DNA from 2 places in the Flintibacter sp. SJQ-8 genome. Region 2 is predicted to be linked to the other one. Evidence: riboswitches for the same ligand, from Rfam matches in the RefSeq annotation. Region 2 holds a riboswitch; the other holds the start of a gene.
The links. A riboswitch is a leader RNA that binds a small molecule or an ion and turns the genes downstream of it on or off. The one in region 2 is predicted to bind cyclic di-GMP.
Positions count from the first base shown of each region.

Region 1: it holds a riboswitch for cyclic di-GMP, as region 2 does, so the genes downstream of both, ACSAMP_RS14355 (vWA domain-containing protein) here and ACSAMP_RS00200 (LPXTG cell wall anchor domain-containing protein) in region 2, are expected to answer to the same signal.

Region 1 covers NZ_JBPJWR010000016.1:590,845-598,165, reverse strand. Annotated here, with positions in the region: gene ACSAMP_RS14370 (hypothetical protein) at 1-14, shown strand, start outside; gene ACSAMP_RS14365 (type IV pilus twitching motility protein PilT) at 43-1,104, shown strand; gene ACSAMP_RS14360 (hypothetical protein) at 1,359-1,793, shown strand; cyclic di-GMP riboswitch class I at 1,846-1,930, shown strand; gene ACSAMP_RS14355 (vWA domain-containing protein) at 1,972-6,720, shown strand; gene srtB (class B sortase) at 6,798-7,321, shown strand, end outside.
Region 2 covers NZ_JBPJWR010000001.1:39,621-46,941, reverse strand. Annotated here, with positions in the region: gene ACSAMP_RS00215 (sensor histidine kinase) at 1-17, shown strand, start outside; gene ACSAMP_RS00210 (GGDEF domain-containing protein) at 81-986, opposite strand; gene ACSAMP_RS00205 (hypothetical protein) at 1,008-1,472, opposite strand; gene ACSAMP_RS00200 (LPXTG cell wall anchor domain-containing protein) at 1,631-4,348, opposite strand; cyclic di-GMP riboswitch class I at 4,519-4,607, opposite strand; gene ACSAMP_RS00195 (alanine/glycine:cation symporter family protein) at 4,848-6,308, opposite strand; gene ACSAMP_RS00190 (hypothetical protein) at 6,555-7,115, opposite strand; gene ACSAMP_RS00185 (ZIP family metal transporter) at 7,161-7,321, opposite strand, start outside.

The DNA of each region.
Region 1 (7,321 bases), on a different contig from region 2:
ACGGGAGCACATGATCTTACATTTCAAAAGGAGGCGATCCCCATGGCGGAGCTGATGGACTATTTGACCCAGTCGGTGGAGCGCCGGGCGTCCGACCTGTTTTTTGTGGCCGGCGGCTCGGCCAGCGCCAAGGTCGAGGGGCAGATACTGCCCCTGGACGACGAGCGGCTGCTGCCCCCCAAGACGGAGGAGCTGCTGCGGGCCATCTATCAGCTGGCCGGGCGGGACATGGACGGCTTTCTGGCCCGGGGGGACGACGACTTCTCCTTCTCCGTCCGGGGACTGGCCCGGTTCCGGGTGAACGCCTATCGCCAGCGGGGGTCTATGGCCGCGGTGGTGCGGGTGGTGGCCTTTGAGATACCGGATTTTCAGGCCCTGCACATCCCGCCCCAGGTGATGGATCTGGCCGAGCTGACCTATGGTATGGTGCTGGTATCCGGCACGGCGGGCAGCGGCAAGTCCACCACCCAGGCGTGTATCCTGGACCGGATCAACCGCACCCGGAACTGCCACATCATCACCCTGGAGGACCCCATCGAGTACCTCCACCGGGACCAGAAGAGCATCGTCAGCCAGCGGGAGATCGCCATCGACACCCAGGACTATCTCTCCGCCCTGCGCGCCTGCCTGCGCCAGGCCCCGGACGTGATCTTATTGGGGGAGATGCGGGACCACGAGACCATCCAGACGGCCATGACCGCCGCCGAGACCGGCCACCTGCTCATCGCCACCCTTCACACCCGGGGGGCGGTGAACACCATTGACCGGATCATCGACTCCTTCCCCCCCGCCCAGCAGGCCCAGATCCGGGTACAGCTGAGCTCGGTGCTGCGCACGGTGGTGTCCCAGCAGCTGCTGCCCGACGTGGACGGGGAACAGGTCCCCGCCTTCGAGGTGATGCAGATGAACAGCGCCATCCGCAGCATGATCCGGGACGGGAAGAACCACCAGATCGACAACGCCATCGCCGCCGGGGGCAGCGAGGGCATGCTGACCATGGACCAGTCCATCCTGGACCTGTATCAGGCCGGCCGCATCACCCGAGAGACGGCGCTGAATTACGCCGATAACCCGGAGCAGCTGCGGCGGAGAATGGGGAATTGAATGTGTGGAGAGAGGGCCCGCCGTCTGGCGGGCCTTTTTCATAGCCTTTGTACCCACAAATCCCCCCAATTCCCCCAAATGACACCCTACTCACAAAAAACACCCCCTAATTGTACCAGTTGCCCAAAAAGTTTGGGTATAATTTGTGCAGGATTTTTTCTGTGCCCGCGAGTTGAAAAGCAAAATGTAACGGGTTTTGTAACCATCATATGATATACTGTTGCCATCCTAAAGAGAGGGGAGGACTTGACAGCGTGCAGAACCGAGTCCAGGCGAATGAATACCGGAACACCCTGGTGTGCATCGACTCCTATGAAGACGGTGTGCTGGACGGGCGGCTCTACCACCCCCAGCTGCACAGCGGCGAGCAGTTCCACAGCGCCATCCACTTCCTGCGGAAAATGGAGCGGCTGCTGGACGCCACAAAGTTTCCCCAGGCTTTCAGCACCCCCCGGGCCTTCGGCGCAAGCGCCGCGGGAAAGGGCAGCGCAGCAGTCGGAACAGGACCCAGGACGGGCAAAATCGCCACCTTCACCGTCAGGGTCATCTTCCGGCAGAACGCCAGCTGGCAGGGCTCTGTGGCCTGGCTGGAGGGCGGCGGCGAACAGCGATTCCGCAGCGTGCTGGAGCTGCTGCTTCTCATGGACAGCGCCCTAGAGAGCGCCAGCCAGATGGAAAAGAGCAGCTGACCCCACCCCAGGCAAAACCCCAGCGACCCCGGCCCACAGGGCCACTGAAAGACACTGACCACGGCAAACCGCCCGAAAGAGCGGGACGCAAAGCAATGGGGGCTAAAGCATTACGCCATGCCAGCCCGGCCGCCAGTATTCCGTTCCTGTTGCAAAAAATGAGGAGGAGAACGAAATAATGGGAAACAAACGATTGAAGAAAAGAGCGTATTCGCTCAAGGGCCTTGGACGCAGAGGTCTGTCCCTGCTCATGGCCATGGTCATGACCCTCAGCCTGGTCCAGATCAGCGCCTTCGCTGAGGAGGACGTTGCTGAGAACCAGCCCGACCCCCTGAAGCCCGACACGGTTGAAAACGTCAACGGCCACGGCATTAACCTGACCAAGACCGCCGAGCGGGTGGGCGACACCGAGTGGGAAGTCACGGTTCGCGCCGACATCGGCGACACTAGGATCAAGCAGCAGCCCCTGGACGTGGTGTTCGTCCTGGATAAGTCCGGCTCCATGATGTTCTGCACCGACCCTGACCACGACAAGGGCGACCACGAGCATAGTATGTGGTGCTACCAGCGCGTTTGGGTAGAGGATGACAGCCTTTTGGGCGGCCATTATGAACGGCAGCTGACCTGCACAAAGAAAGAAGTCAGACACGAGGTTCCAGGCGGCTGGGGTGATGCTACCGACTGGCTGCCCTGCCGGTATAAGGACGAGAACGGCAAGTGGGTCAACTATGAGACCCGTCTGGAGTCTGCCAAGGCGGCAATGACCGCACTGGAGAATTCTCTGCCCGCGGGCGCTAACGTTCAGTACGTCTCTTTTTCTGACGATGCCAAGCAGGAAAACAGCCTGAACGATGTGGTTGCCGATGGCGGCACCAACATCATGGCCGGTGTGGACAAGGGTATCGACCTGCTGAATCAGAATCAGAGCACCGTGACCAAGAAGGTTCTGGTCCTGCTGTCCGACGGCGAAGCAACTGCTGGCGGCGAATATGGCAATAGATACACCTCTAGCACTTATAGAGACTTTATTAAAAACAAGAAAAATGACGTGTACACCGTGGGCTTTGCCCTGGACAACCCGAAGCTGAAAGAAATGGCCAAGGGCGACGGCGAGTATATCTACGCCAATAATGCCGAAGCGCTGAACTCCGCCTTTACCGAGCTGTCCACCCGCATTTCCGCCATGATCGTGGACCCCATGGGCGACGAGATGACCTATGTCAGCGGCAGCGCCAAGGATGGCCCCAAGGAGAACGAGGACTTTGAGACCGTCAAGGGCAACATTACGCTGGACAGCGATGGCCGCACCCTGCGCTGGACCCCCACCAATAAGGATTCGTTCAGCAATACCGTTATCCAGTACACCTATCGCGTGAAGCTGGACCCCAGTGAGGATGCTGGCAACTACACCGGTATCAAGCTGAACAATCCCACTTATCTCCAGTATGGCATTGAGCAGAATGGCAATAAGACCGCGTACACTGGTCAGTTCAACATCCCCGAGGGATTTTACAAGGTGTCCACTCTGGAGGAGCAGTTCAAGGTTCTTGACGAGAACGGCAACGCAAGCGAGATCACCGATTCTGTCCAGAAGCCCCACGCCTTCCAGAGCAAGGTAACGGACTACGGCATGACCGATCTTGAGGTGTACGCCCCCAACCAGGCCCTGGATACCAGCGACGAGCATGTGAAGTATGTCTATCAGTATTCTGAGCTGGACGGCAAGAAGCTGACCGAAGTCCAGGAGGACGGCACTTATCCCATCTTTGAGGGCGATACGCTCGACGTGACCGACAAGGCCGATGCCCACACGCTGGTCCACTACTACGCCAAGGAGTATGTGAACAGCGTGGAGTATGTGTACGACAACACCCCCGAGGACCTGAACCCCAATATGGACCTGCCCGAGAAGCAGTGGTTCAAGCGGGGTTCTGAGCAGACCCGCATTGAGAATCCCACCTCCGACAAGTACAACTTCTCCGGCTGGACCGTGAAGAGCGGCAATGTGGAATTCAAGGAGAATGGAACATTCGATCTGACCGACGACGTGGTGTTCGAGGGCTCCTGGACCATCAAGCCCAGCTATCAGGTTGAGGCTTACTACTACACCTGCGTGGACGGCAAGCCCAAAGCCGAGCCCGATAACAAGGATGCCATCAGCCTGACCGGCACCGTCTATGTGGATGAGGACGGGGATGTTCAGTATAACATCCAGTCCGGCGACTATACGAAGTATGACGGCAAGACTGTGTATGACTACCAGGTGGCCGTGGCCCCCGGCAGCACCGGCAAACTGGAAAAGGGCAGCGAGGTTGTCACCGACATCACCCCCAGCCAGGAAACCACCACCGTCACCCTGTACTTCTACCACGACACCAAGACCCCCGTTGAGTACACTGTGACCCACAAGTATTATAACGTGGACCCCGACAGCAATGAGACCCTTGTTGATGCCAACACCGCCGTCGATACCTATCGTGGTGAGCACGAGGAGACGATCCAGGCCGCTGGCGTTCCTGCCAAGAATGTGGATACCTACACCGAGACTGGCCGCAGCCCTGAGTCCATTCAGCTGAATAAGAACGCCGAGGCTACGCCCAATATCACCATCACCTATAAGCACTATGAATATAGAGTGACTGTGACCGGTGGCGCTGGTGTGACTGCAATCAATGGCGACAACTTCACCTATAGCAAGGGCAAGAACGGCTCTGTGAACTTCAAGCTGAAGCCCGGCTATAAGCTGGCGAGCGTGACCGACCAGGCCGGTACTGACGAGCCCAAGGCCGTGACCGCCAATGCGGATGCCAACGGCGTGTACAGCTACAGCATCAGAAACATCCAGGCCAACCACCATGTAGACATCAAGACCGAGCAGATCCCCTACACCCTGACTGTGAAGTATGAGTTCTCCGACAAGAGCACCCACGACGGTTTTGACACCATCGTTAAGAACGACTACTTCTACGGCCAGGATTATAAGGCCGAACAGAAGGCCGCCCCCGCTGGCTATCACTTTGTGGAAGCGACTGGCGACCCCGCTGAGGGTAAGATCAAAAAGAATACCGAGGTCACCTTCCACTATGCGAAGAATGGCGACGGCACTGTAATTGTGAATTACCTGAAAGAGGGCACCAACGAGGAACTGAATAAATCCGTTTCTGTGCCTGGAACCATTGGCACTGCCTATGATTTGAGTTCCGCAAAAAATGGTGAAAAATATGTTGTCAAGTCCATCACCAAGGACTATGTGGTTTATGACCTGGTGAGCGAGCCCAATATGACCGGCACTTTCCAGGAAAAGACCGTGATCGATCTGTACTACAAAGAGCGCGACAAGAACAGCGTAGTCGTGAAGTATCAGAGCGAGAGCAACGACCCCAAATTTGCCCTGGCTGCGGACGTTATGGAGAAGACCTATACCGACTATGTGGGTAAGAACTATGACGTGAGTGGCAACGAGTATGTCCCCGAGATCATCGTGGACAAGGCGGGCAACACTTGGTATCGCAGCGGCGCCAGCTTCGATGTGAATCACGACAAGCTGACCGGTACGATCACGAAGAGCGAGAATGGTCAGCCCACCGCTACCGTTATCATCAAGTACTACCTGAAGCCCACCTACTCCATCACCGCCACCTATACCACCGTCACCGACGGGACCCCCAGCAGCGTTCCCCAGAGTTCCGGCAAACAAACCGGAGAAGTGGACGCTCCCGTCCCCTTCAAGCGTGCGGACTATGACAACTATAACGGCTTCACCTTCAACGACTTCGTCAGCAACAGCTTGAAGGTCAACGGCAACCCCGTGAGCGAGATGCCCAAGATGGAGAAGTTCCAGAACTACGATGTGACGCTGGAGTATCGGAAGACCGTGAACAATCCCCAGTCCACCACCCTGAACCACGTGTTCTTCACCGTGCTGGACAACGGCCCCGAGACCAAGGATGAGGACAAGACCCTGACTGAAACCATCCAGGTGACCTACGGCAAGAGCGCCAACATGGAGGAGTACGCCAAGAAGGGTGCTGGCTACGAGGGTTACAATCCGGAGCGCTACAGCCACAAGGATAAAATCCTCCCCGCTGGTGCCAACGGTACCATCGAGTATGTGCGCCACATGGTGACCGTGGTGTTCGACCTGGAGGGCGGCACCTGGAAGAACTCTCAGGACGGTGTGAACTACACTGTGGTCAAGAACACCGGCCTGAACGACCAGCAGCCCGTGCCTCAGCCCACCAGAAACGGCTATGACTTCGCCGGCTGGAAGGCCCAGCCCGGTAACGCCATGACCAACGGCACCTTTGACCAGCGCACCGTGTTCACCGCTAAGTGGACCCCCAAGGCTCCCACCATCGTGAACTACTTCTACACCGTGACCTACAACTACACCGTGACCACGGACGGCACCGTCACCTATCAGGACAGCGAGACCACCCAGGTGCAGGATACCACCAAGGCCAGCCAGACCATCAATGCGTCTGCCACTGCCAGCCACGGCGGCTATACCTTCGACCTGGCCAGCCCTGCGGAGCAGACCGCTGACCTGACCGGCACCACCCGGGAGGCCCCCCACCAGTTCGTGGTGAACTATGTGCTCACCGTGAACAACAACGGCGGCGGCGGCCGGGATGACCGGGACGACGACCGGCCCGCACCCAAGCCCACCCCCGACACCGAGATCAAGGACGACGACGTGCCCAAGAGCGATCTGCCTGAGCAGCCCGTGGAGATCCCTGACGAGGATACCCCCAAGACCGACCTGCCCCAGGCCCCTGTGGACATCCCCGACGAGGATACCCCCAAGGCCGACGTGCCCAAGACCGGCGACGCCATGGGTCTGTGGGTGATGGCCGCTGTGGCCTCCGGCGCTGGCCTGGTCTGGCTGAACCTGACCGGCAAGAAGCGCAAGGACGACAACGGCTAAGCCAAAACCAAAGCACAACAAGGGCCCGGACTTTGGTCCGGGCCCTTGCTATTCCAGTACCCCCGGGAGGAGAGACCATGAAACCGAAATTCCGAAAAGCTCTGGCCGCCCTGCTGGCGGTGATCTGCGCCCTCTGCCTGGGCAGAACGGCCCTCCAGCTGGTGCAGTACCGCCAGGGGGACGAGACATACGCCCAGGCCGAGGAGCTGGCCGGGCTGCCCGACCTGTCCGACCTGCCGGTGGTGGACTTTACCGGCGGGAGCGGGAGCGTTTCAAGCTCCGCCAGCACCGACGGGGCGGGGGAGGCCCCGGAGGAGGTCCCCGTGTGGCAGGACCCCTACGCCCAGGCGCTGAAAGACATGGACTTCTCCGCCCTGCGGCAGCAGAACCCGGACGTGCTGGGCTGGATCCTCATCCCCGGCACCCGGGTGTCCTATCCCGTGGTCCAGGGGACGGACAACAGCTACTATCTTGACCACACCTGGCGGGGCGGGAAGAACTCCGTGGGGGCCATCTTCATGGAGTGCCGGAACAGCAGCGACCTGAGCGACTTCAACACCATTATTTACGGCCACCGGATGAACAACCGCTCCATGTTCGG
Region 2 (7,321 bases):
GCCGGACGGCAAGATAAAACAGAAAACGCTCACGGTGTAGCTGGAAAAGCGCGCCGTGAGCGTTTTGTTTCTTGTTTGGTTTAGGTTGCGGGAAACAGGGGGACCAGCCCCTGGTCAGTGAGGTCAGAGATGGCGTAGCGGCCCCGCCCGCTGTGCTTGGCGGCATAGAGCACGTCGTCCGTCTGGGTGTACAGCGCCTGCACGTCCTGAGGGAAGGAGAAGCGGCACACGCCGATGCTGCACGACACCGGCTTCTGCCGGGGCAGGACCCCGTTGATCTCGGCCAGAAAGCCGTCCAGCAGGGCGGTGAGCTGGTCTAACGCCAGGGGCTGCTCCACCATCACGGCAAACTCGTCCCCGCCCATGCGGCCCACTCGGCCATAGGGGGCAAAGCGCATCTCCAGCTGCCGGGCCACTTGGATCAGGACCTGGTCCCCGGCGGGGTGGCCATAGGCGTCGTTGATGGACTTGAAATAGTCCACGTCGGCAAAGAGAAACCAGCCCTGGGTCAGGCCGCCCTTTTGCTGGAGCCGCTGGCAGTGGTTCAGGAACATCCTGCGGCCCATCACCCCGGTGAGGCCGTCCAGCGCGCCCAGATACTCCCGATAGGACAGGTATTTGTACACCGCCATCAAAGACAGGGCCATGATCAGATTCAGGGACAGGGCAGAGGCCAAAAACTGGATCTGGAGATGGACCAGGTCATAGTTCATCTCGTCGGTGAGGACCAGGCCGTGCTGCCCCAGCATATAGCCGATGCGCTGGGCGAAATAGATGACCGACGCGGCGGCAGCGGCCACCAGCATCAGGACGAAGATGGTCCAGGCCCGATAGAGCCGCCGGTCCCACTGGGAGTCGTGGACCGACTGGTCCACATACAGGCGGAAATTCTCCACTGCGGGCAGATGATAGACGTGCCAGGCCAGCTGAGACAGGACCACGCACACCAACGAGATGGTCACGTCGTTCAGATCCAGGCAGATCACCCGGGTCCAGCGGTAGCCCGTCTAGGGGAAAAAGGTCCCCATGGCCAGATAGACCAGACCGGCGTGGAGCTTGGAGGCCAGGGCGGCGGGCAGGATCATCCACAGCCGGGGGTGGCGGCGCTTGCGGCACCAGAGAAGGGCCAGGCCGATGAGCAGGGCGAACAGGGTGCGGGTGCCCACGCTGAGGATCAGGCTGGCCATCGGCGCCCCGCTGCGGAAGGGGGAGAACAGCTGGTCCATGGGCATCACATAGGAGGAGGACGCCTTGAACAAGCTGGCCAGGCCGAACACCGCCCCCAATACCGTGGCCTGTACAGGCCCCAGCAGACACCCGGCCAGAATGGGCGGGATATAGGCGAAGGTGATGGAGATGGGCTGCACATGGAGATAGCCCAGGAAGGTGAAGGACATCAAAAGCTCCACCGCGACCAGGGCGATGAAGAGATAGGTCTGAAATGAACTGCGGGATGGACGCGGCTCTGGCATAAAAACCGGCTCCCTTCTGAAACGTGGTTATATATTACACACTAGAATAGCCCATTTTGTAAAAAATGTCAAGATTTGCATCCGAGAACAGGCGCTTTTCTGATTTAGGAATAAAAAACCAGCCGCCCCAGTTAGGGGAGCGGCTGGTGGAAGAGAACTCAGTCCTTGTTCTTTTTCCTGCGGTCTGACAGGGTCAGAACGGCCAGACCGGAGCCGGACAGACCGGACAGAGCCAGCCACAGCAGGGAGGCATCTCCCGTCTTGGGCACATCGGCCTTGGGGACCTCCTCATCGGGCAGGTCGGTGAGGGGAACGTCCGCATCGGGGGCGGGCTGCTCAGGGGTCACATCCTCGCCGGGGAGGGGGGCCAGAGGAGTGGGCTCCTCGGGGATATCCACAGGGGGAGCGGGGGGCGTGGGATCGTCATCCCGGCCACCGCCGCCGCCGCCGCTAGGTCCGTCGGGGGCGGAGGTGGGGGTGTACGCCATGCTGAACTGCATGCCAAAGCGGAAGGCGGTGTCCTGGAAGGCGTTGTTGGTGGTCTCGCCGGCGATCTGGCTGGCGAGGGTATAGGTCCCGTCGCCGGACAGGGCGTCGGAGACCAGCTTGTTCATAGCGGCGTGGTCCTTCATCTGGTCATAGATGCTGGTGCCGTTGACGGTGAAGTTCACGCCATAGTAGAAGTAGTAGAAGGCCTGGGCCACGGTCTCGCAGGTCTCCGGCACGCCGGGCTGATCGCCGTTCTGATTGTCATAGTTGGTCAGGCGGGCAAACTCGGAGCCGGTCAGGTCCAGGAAGCTGTGGGCCAACTGGGCATCCTCGGCCCGCTGGCTGTTCAAAAAGTCCAGATAGAAGGGGGCCAGGTACTTCTGGGTAATCTGGGCGGGGGTCAGGTCCTCGCCCTCGCCGTAGCCCTTGGCAAGGAGCAGAGCACCGATGGCCTCGTCGCTGAGGTCCTTGTCAACACCCAGAAACTTCAGCGCATCATTCGCAACACGGCGGGGGATGGCGCAGAACTCGGTGCCGCCGTCGGGGATGGAGGCGGCGATCTGATAGCCGTCAAAGCCGGTGCCCAGGGACTGCTGGCCATCCACATAGCGGTCCACCGTGGCCGCAAAGGCGGAGTTGGCTACATACTGAAAATCCTTGCCGCTGTTGTTCACCAGCTTCACGTGATAGTTCATCACGTCGCCGGGCTGGATGGCGTTGTTGCCCAGGTGGGAGGCCCGTCCCATCAGCGCGGTCAGGGCATCGCTCAGGTTGATGTGGATGGTGTTGGGGGCACTGCTGCCGATGGTGACGGTCAGCTCGCCCTCAAAGGTGTGGGGCTTGCCGTCCACCGCGTGGACGCTGTCCAGGTCGGGCGTGACGGTCACGCCCTTGCTGGTGGGCTGATAACCGGCGGAGGGAACGGCGGGAATGGTGAGGTCATAGCCGTCCCGCAGCTCGAAACCGGCGGTTCCGGGCAGATACCACACGGTCATCAGAACAAAGGAGTCGGACTTGCCGGTGACTTTTACAAAGCCTTCGATCTGTTCGGCGGAAGCGACCTCACCATAGCACACACCGCCGTTTTGCGTCACAAAGTTTTTGGCATCGTCCAGAGAGCCGGTTTTAAAGCCGTCCTCGCCGGTCTTGCTGAACATATAGTTCTTCAGAACGCTCATGTCGGTGTAGCCGTAGCCACGGTAGGGGACAAAGCCCACGCAGACCCAGGTGCGGTCGGTCTTGCAGTTCTGCACAGAGCCGCTGTTGGAGAAGGGGAAGTCGATAAGAAAGCCATTGTCAGCGCCCAGCGCATCGTCGAAAGAGAGCGCCTGAGTTTCCAGGGAATCGAAGGTACAGACGGAGCTGTTGAGGGTGCCCGTCATGTTCGTTGCATCAGGTCCCTTGGCGTTGGCATAGTAGCGATAGCCCAGGTTCAGGCCGGCCAAAGTCACTTTTTCAACGACAGGGTACTTGGAGATGGTGGTGACGGCGGAGCCGCTGTCCACGGTCTGGGTCTGATAGTCGACGGTCCAGTCGACGGTCACCTCGTCGCCGGGTTCAACGGTGACGGTCTGATCCTCGCCCTCGCCAGAGACAGTTTTGGCAGTGACGGTGATGGTTTTGCTGTTGGGGCCCTTACTGGTCTGGGCAGGACCAAATAGGTCCAGGTTCATCTTCAGGGTGTGGGTATCCGCGTCAAAATCAGGCGACACCACGTTTTTAACAGAAACATCAGTCACGTTTTTGCTGAATTTCAGGAAGATAGCCAGGCCCTTTGCGGCAACCTTGTTGTTGTTGGTGACCTTAACAGTGTAGGTCAGCGATTTGCCGGCCTGAACAAAAGCGGGGGCGGTGAAGGTCACCTTTATGTTGGAGCATACCAGCTGGAGGGTCTCCTCGGCGGGCAGGGACTCGGTATAGCTGGCCCCGCAGGCGGCGCAGGTGTAGGTCATGGTGCCCTCGCCGCTGTCGCTGTTCACGTCAGTGAGCACGCCGGAGTCAAAGCTGCCGGTGCAGGCCACCTTGCCGTTTTCGTCGCAGTCGGGGCAGTCCACGGGGACCTCAATTTCGCCGGAGCCCTTACAAGTAGGACAGACCACGGCATCAGGGTCGGGAATCTCACCGGAGCCGGAGCAATTAGAACAGTCTATAGGATAAAGTTCATATCCCATGAAGCACATGGGATTATCTGTGCAGCCTTTCTCGTTGCAGATGGGGCAGACGTGGTCAAAATCCCAGGTGAGTACCTGCCCCTCGCCTTCACACTTGGGGCATTCGACCATATCCACCTCCGCCGGGCCTTCACAGTCGGGGCAGTCCTGGGTCTCGGTGATCTTGTGAGTTCCATTGCAAGTGGAGCAGGCGACGGGGTTATGCGAATGCTCCACCGTGGAGGTGTCGGTGTCCGCGGGGGGGGGGACTATTGTCCTCGTCAGCGAATGCGGTCACGCCCAGCAGGCTCATAGACAGGCTGAAGGCTGTGACCAGGGCTAATAGCTTTCTCAGTTTACGTTCCATCTTTCGTTTCTCCTTTCTTATTTTCAGGAAAATCGAAATATGTGGTGGCCGGGCTGGCATGGCGGCGGTGCCGCTTTAGCCCCCATGGCTTTGCGCCCCGGCGTTTCCGCCGGTTTGCCGTTTCAGTTATTTCCGGGGACCGGGAAATATTGTCCCCCGCTTTCTGAGAAAAGTATAGCACGCGGGGGTTACAAAACTGGTTACATCTTGTGGTTTTACCCGCAAAATTCCCCGAAATCGATAAAAATCCAGAATTTTGTAGATATGTCCTAAAAAGAACCGGGTTTTTGTGCAAAGTGGCAAAAAAACGCCCGCAGGCCGGAAAACACCGGTCTGCGGGCAGAAAATGCGCAAAAATAGGGGGAGCAGTTAGTTCCAAAAGTCGGTTTTTTCTTTCAGGCCGATGGAGGCGGCCTTGAACGCCGGGTCCTTGCCAGCCTTCTTCTGGGCCAGATAGTCGTTCAGGGCCCGCATGGCGGTGCCGCCCAGGATCAGGATCACGGGCAGGTTGATGAGGGCCATCACACCCATCAGCACGTCGGCCAGGTCCCACACCAGGCCGAACTTCATCTGCGCGCCCATAAAGACCACCAGACAGGCGACCACCCGGAACAGGTTCATGGGGGCCTTGCCCAGGGTGTGCCCGGCGATGTAGTTCAGGCAGCCCTCGCAGTAGAACAGGTTGCCCAGCAGGGTGGTAAAGGCGAACAGCAGCAGGGCGAAGGTGATAAAATAGGGGCCCACGGGGCCGAAGGTGGTGGACAGGCTGGACTGGACAAAGGGCGCGCCCTTCAGCTCCTCAGAGGGGATGATACCGGTGCACAGGCACATCATCGCGGTGGCGGTGCAGACCAGAATGGTGTCGATGAACACGGACAGCATCTGCACCAGGCCCTGCTTGACGGGGTGGGACACGTTGGCGGCGGCGGCGGCGTTGGGGGCGGAACCCACACCGGCCTCGTTGGAGTAGAGGCCGCGCTTGATGCCCTGCATCACGGCGGAGGAGCCGAAGCCCGCAGCCCCGCCGAAGATGGCCTTCACGTCGAAGGCGGCGGAGAAGATGCGCTGGAGCACCTGGGGCAGCATACCGATGTTCAGGATCATTACGATCAGGGCCATGATGATGTACAGCACGCCCATCACGGGCACCAGTACGCCGGTGACCTTGACGATGCGCTTGCCGCTGCCCATGATGCAGATGCCCACCAGAATGGCCAGCAGAGCCCCGCCGAGGACGGGGACCAGAGCGAACTGGCGGCCCATCAGGGTGACGGTGTGGGCATAAAAGCTGTAGCTGGACATGCTGTCGATGAGGTTGAAGGAGGCCAGCATGTTAAAGCCGCCGGCATAGGTAGCGACCAGGGCCACGGCAAAGACCACGCCCAGAAAACGGCTTTTTAAAGCGGCCTGGATATAATAGGAGGGGCCGCCATAGCTGCCGCCCTGCTCGTCCCGCTTTTTATAGATCTGGGCCAGGGTGCTCTCCACAAAGGCGGTGGCCCCGCCCACCAGGGCGATGAGCCACATCCAGAACACGGAGCCATAGCCGCCGATGGCGATGGCGTTGGCCACGCCCACGATATTGCCCGTGCCCACCCGGCTGGCGGTGGAGACCATCAGCGCCTCGAAGGCGGAAACGGCGTGCTTGTCGTCCGACTTCTCGCTGACCACCCGGATCGACTCCCCCAGCAACCGCAGCTGGACGAACTTGCTGCGGCAGGTGAAGTAAATTCCGGCGGCCAGCAGCAGGATGATCAGCAGATAGCTGTACATAAAGTTGCTGATGTTGGCGATGAGCCCGGCAAAGCCTGCGTACAACGCATCAAACATGATAATTTTCCTCGCTTTCTCTCTTCTTCTCTCCTAAAGTGTGTCCGGGCGGAAAAAAAGAGGCAGGCGTGGGGCCTTCCTCTTAAAAAATGTCCTCCCGGACATGTGACAGACATAGTATAGCATAACTTCGGTCATTTGAACAGCGTTTCTGGAAAATTTGAAAGAAACTCTGTATTTTTGTGAAAAGTCCTAAAAGAAAAGGCCGCCCCAGCGGGCGGCCTTCTGTCACTTCAAAGCGTGTGTTTAGTTCTCAACCCCGGCGGCGGCCATGACCAGGCCCAGCACCCCGGCGGTCTGCTCGGACCAGTCGGTGTTCACGTCGGCGCACCCAGCCTCGTTCAGCAGTTCCTCAGCGTCGTCGCTGAGCAGGACCTGGCAGTCGGCATTCACCAGGCCCAGCTGGGCGGCATACTCGGCGGCGGCGCTCTCGTCACCGGAGACGGTGTTCAGCATCTCGCTGACGATGACGTCGATCTCCTCCTGGCTCAGGGTGCTGGAGGAGGCCCAGTTCAGCAGGGCGGCGGCATAGGGCACGGCCTTCAGGGAGCTTCCGGCGCTGCCCACCTCCACGTTGCCCTTGATGTCCACCAACAGGGCGGACAGAACGTCGGCCTGCTGCTGTTTACCGTCGTTCTGGGCGGAGGAGCTGGAGGTGCTGGAAGAGGTGGAAGAACTGGTGCTGGAGGAAGTGCTGGAGGAGCTGCCCCCCTTGCTGCCGCAGGCGGCCAGGGAGAGCATCATGGTCCCGGCCAGGGCGGCGGCGGCCAGACGGCGGAGAACACTGCGATGCAAATTCATGTACATAAATCATACCTACTTTCTGAAAATACGGTGTGGCGTCGGGAGACGTCACCCCAGGGCCACGTCCAGCATCATCATGACGCTGAAGCCCAGGGCGAAGAACACGGTGCCGATGTTGGAGTGCTTGCCCTGAGACATCTCGGGGATGAGCTCCTCCACCACCACATAGAGCATGGCGCCCGCGGCAAAGCTGAGGAAATAGGGCATGG